One region of the Shewanella sp. 4t3-1-2LB genome, then DNA from elsewhere that is predicted to be linked to it. Evidence: predicted binding sites of a transcription regulator. Region 1 holds the regulator's gene; the other holds the start of a gene.
The links. Region 1 encodes LexA, which represses DNA repair genes until DNA is damaged. Its sites were predicted from a motif close to TACTGTATNNNNATACAGTA; they were not measured.
Positions count from the first base shown of each region.

Region 1 (2,206 bases):
CGTCCGGGACAATGGATGCGTGAATAGTGAAATGCACATAATAAAAAACGCAGCATAAGCTGCGTTTTTTATTGCCAGTATGGAATAGGGCAGGAGGTTAGTGAACGGCTTGCAGTTTGGGAAGTGAGTCAGTCGTTTCTGTGCTAGCGTTGGTCTCCAGTACAAAACCCATGGCGCGCGCACTTTTCGCCACCAATTGCAACCGACGTTTGTCTTTATGATCTAACTGTTCGACCCAACTGATCACGGCACTAGAGGTGCCACTAGTCAGTGCTTTCTCCATTGCCCACAACGCTTCAACTTCATCGCGGGCGCGTACTTGCAACACTCTGTCCATTCTCACGCCGGCACGAGCTAGCAACGCTTTGTAACCTATGTTGTTTTCTGGATTAATCAATACAATCCAGCGGCCTTGTTGGCTCAGTTGGGCCAATTGTGCACTCAACTGCTGTAGTTCCTGTCGTCCCAAAGTGCGCGTTGCTAGATTGGATATGCCAGTACGTTGCCACGGGGTACTTGTTGCATATACGGTTTCCTGCCATAGCCCTGGATGGCTGGGAGCATTACCCATCAGTATACTCATAGCCAATCTCCATTACGGATGACACCTACGGCCAGACCTTCAATGGTCAATGGCTGTTGTGTAAGATCCACTCTGATCGGCTGATAATCGTCATTTTCAGGGTGTAAAAGTACAATATTACCTTTCTTTTCAAAGCGTTTTACTGTGACATCGTCTTCGACTCTGGCCACCACCACTTGGCCATTACGGGCATCTTGTACTTTGTGTACTGCCAGCAAATCGCCTTCTAGAATGCCAATGTTCTTCATACTGTCACCCCGAACGCGTAGCAGAAAATCTGCACTGGGATGAAACATAGCCGGATCTACCTGATAGTACTGCTCGACATGTTCTTGCGCGAGAATGGGCTCGCCTGCAGCCACTTGGCCGATCAACGGTAATCCCAGTTCTTCTGTATTGTCTTCGTCCATTGGCAAACGAATACCGCGTGATGTGCCCGGCATAATTTCAATGCAGCCTTTTTTGGCTAACGCCTTCAGATGTTCTTCGGCGGCGTTTGCACTTTTGAAGCCAAGCCGACTAGCAATTTCAGCACGGGTTGGTGGCATGCCAGTTTCGGCAATATTGTTCTTAATCAGCTCCAGGATTTGCGCCTGTCGTGGTGTCAGCGGTCTCATGTCGATTCCTGTTTTTCCATACAGTAACTGTTAGTATATACAGTATTTTGGGTAGCGCAAGTATTAACCAGTTATCAGACTGTTGGCTAAGGGTTGGTTTATTCTGGTATTCTACAACGCTATTGACTGAGGTTTAGATTCTATACAAACGATGTCCAAACAAGACTCTCTCTGGCGTACATCTCTGCGTTGGTTGCAGCGGCAACTGGTGCACTCAGTGGTTGTACCGCAGGATCCATTCACTGATCTGAATCTGGATCCATCAAAGCCCATGGCTTATGTGATGAAAACGGAATCGCAAAGCGATATTGCCGCACTGGCGGACGTTACCGATAAGCTGGGCTTGCCTAGTCCTTACGAACCCATGCAAGTGGCTGACGTGCAACTACCTCGAGTTGTGTGTCTGGAAGGTGCCAAACCACTGCTGGGGGCCCGTAAAGATGATATGCCATTTCTCAACAGCTTCACGCTGCTGCTGAATTTACACCAGGCTGATACTTCGCTGGACATTCAGTTGGTCCCCGTAAGTTTGTACTGGGGGCGAACACCCGGTAAAGAAGATGATTCTATGCGCGCCGCCGTTTTTGAGCGGGAGAGTCCGACCTGGTTACGCAAATTTCTGATGATTCTGTTTTTGGGGCGCGACAACTTTGTGCAGTTTTCCAATGCGGTGTCCCTACGTTGGATGGCCGACCAGCATGGTACTGACAAAGCGATAGCACATAAGTTGTCACGGGTGGCGAGAGTTCATTTCAGTCGTCAGCGAAAAGTGATGACAGGGCCGGTTCTCCCTAATCGGCAGGCATTATTTGCGGATCTATTACAGTCAGCCCATCTGACCGAAGCGATTCAGGAAGAAGCCAGCAGTAAGAAAATTCCAGAGGCGGAAGCCCGCGCGCAAGCGGAGGCCTATCTAGAAGAGATCGCGGCCGACTACTCAGATGGTCTGATCCGCATTTCCAAGCGGTTACTGACACTGCTGTGGCACAAGCTGTATCGTGGTATC
Region 1 covers NZ_JAFNJD010000029.1:26,148-28,353, reverse strand. Annotated here, with positions in the region: gene J3L11_RS11770 (glycosyltransferase family 39 protein) at 1-27, shown strand, start outside; gene J3L11_RS11765 (SulA-like leucine-rich domain-containing protein) at 98-583, opposite strand; gene lexA (transcriptional repressor LexA) at 580-1,200, opposite strand; gene plsB (glycerol-3-phosphate 1-O-acyltransferase PlsB) at 1,352-2,206, shown strand, end outside.

Region 2 (2,206 bases), on a different contig from region 1:
ATCCACCCGTTGTGCACCTTCCTTGAGTGACTTCAGATAACGCCAGCTATTGGTATAACGCCGCAGAGCGACCCGCAGCTGGGTTTTACTGACTCTGGAATCGTTGGCCAACCGTTCTGCCAAATCCTGGAATAATCCTATTTTTAAGGGTTTGGCTTCACCTTCAGCGATAAAACATAAAGGAAAGGTTTCATATAAATACGCCAGAATGGCATTGGTGTCGGTCAACTTTTCTGTTGATTCCATATTACTTCCACGAATTACAGGGGACACAGACAGCGCTGGCCCGGTCGTTAGTTCTTTTTATCCCGGAGGATAACCTAAAAATTAGCATGCCTTCAGTAATTACCAAAGGATTCGTTAACCTTAACAATTGTGAGACACGATTGCCAAGGCTGCGCGCTCAAGGGGCCTATTATAAGCCGAGCCGCACCGAATGCGACTATCAAATGCACAAAATCGAACGGCTTTTAAGCAAACAGGCAGCTTTCTAAGGTAGCCACCAGCGTTTCCAGCCCGGCTTGATCCTCTGCATCAAAACGTGCCAGTAGTGGACTATCAATATCCAATACCGCTATCACTTTACCATTTTGCCGTACTGGCACCACAATTTCCGAATTACTCGCTGAATCGCAAGCAATATGCCCGTCGAACTGGTGCACGTCTGCCACGCGCTGGGTACTGTTTTGAGCAACTGCGGTGCCACACACACCTTTGCCAACTGGAATGCGGTTACAGGCAACTTTGCCCTGGAATGGTCCCAATACCAACTGTTCACCTTTTACTAGATAAAAACCGACCCAGTTCAGATGCTGCAGATGTTCATTGAGCAATGCAGAGAAATTCGCCATCCCCGCGATCAAGTCTGTTTCGCCATCGAGCAATGCGGCGGCTTGACGATTAAGGGTGTTGTACAACTGAGGTTTCATTTTCGATTCCTGGATTAAGCATCAGCAGATGCTTTCTTTTTAGGCGTTTTTACGATGGGGGCTGCGGTTGCCGGGCTACCTTTCAGCAGCGCGGCCAGCGTATCTTTATTTGACGCCATGTAAAAAGCAAGCTTTTCTGCTGCTCCATCATCTATGCTTGCTTCACTTGCCTGAATAAAGGGTATTAGGTTGTCGGCAATGTCCAGCATTCTGTCATATGCATCGGCTTCCTTCTTGGAGGTAAACGTCATCTTTTCCACCCCTTCTCTGACCACAACAAACTGGGTAATAACCGCCATGATCTTCCTCACACTGTGTAAACATACAGTATTTAGAGTGACATATTTACGCTCGAAGATGCAAGAACTTCGCAGTATCTGCTAACATCGCGTCAGTAAACTTGGTGCTGACAACCGATAACCTTAACTTTATGCGCACAGATACCCGGAGAAGTATGTCTTCTCTGTCTGACTCAAATGATGAACGGCTGAGCCCTGATTGTTCGGTGATTTTATGCCGTGCCTGCGATCTGGCCGTTAGTCGCCGCGCGCTGCCTTCGGGTGTGAGAGCCATTTGCCCCCGTTGTCAGACACCGCTATATGACACTCCTTACTGCGCAGTTGATGGCGTGCTAGCAATGTGTATTGCGGCGCTGATCCTGTATATACCGGCGATGCTACTGCCGGTATTAGAAATGCATTTTATCGGTAGCGTTCGGACTACCACAGTGTGGCAGGGCGCGCTGGCGGTGGCCGAACAAGGCTATTGGGTTGTAGCACTGGCGGTACTTATAGGGGCTGTTGTCGGCCCGGGGTTACTCATCAGCTCAGTGCTGGCTCAAATGGTGATCATCAAGAATCGGCTCTACCGTTTTAATAGTGGCCGAAAATTCTTTGTGCTGTTACTGCGTTATCATCAACTGTTGCCACAGATGTCCATGCTGGAAATTTATGTCATCAGTTTTCTGGTAACCTCGTTCCAACTGTCTGATTTCGCCGATGTCTATTTCGGAATGGGCACCTTCTGCTTTACTATGTTGTTCTTGGTAGTGCTGTTTATGCTAAGAGAATACAAGCTGGAGCATATGTGGAGTTACCTCAATGAAGGCGAATAACAGTGTACAGGGCAAGGATCTGGGGCTGTGTCGCTGCGACGATTGTGGTCAGATTAATAACACTACTGAAAGCTGTTGTCTTCGGTGTGGCGCTAAACTGCAGTTGCGTGATTACAACAGCTTGCAACGTAGTTGGGCACTGTTGATTACAGCCGCTATTTTG
Region 2 covers NZ_JAFNJD010000013.1:40,861-43,066, forward strand. Annotated here, with positions in the region: gene proQ (RNA chaperone ProQ) at 1-246, opposite strand, end outside; gene J3L11_RS06835 (GAF domain-containing protein) at 471-929, opposite strand; gene J3L11_RS06840 (YebG family protein) at 944-1,228, opposite strand; gene J3L11_RS06845 (paraquat-inducible protein A) at 1,384-2,043, shown strand; gene J3L11_RS06850 (paraquat-inducible protein A) at 2,030-2,206, shown strand, end outside.
Region 2: J3L11_RS06840 (YebG family protein) is a predicted target of LexA. The motif match lies at 1,240-1,259, and genes of this name have one in related genera.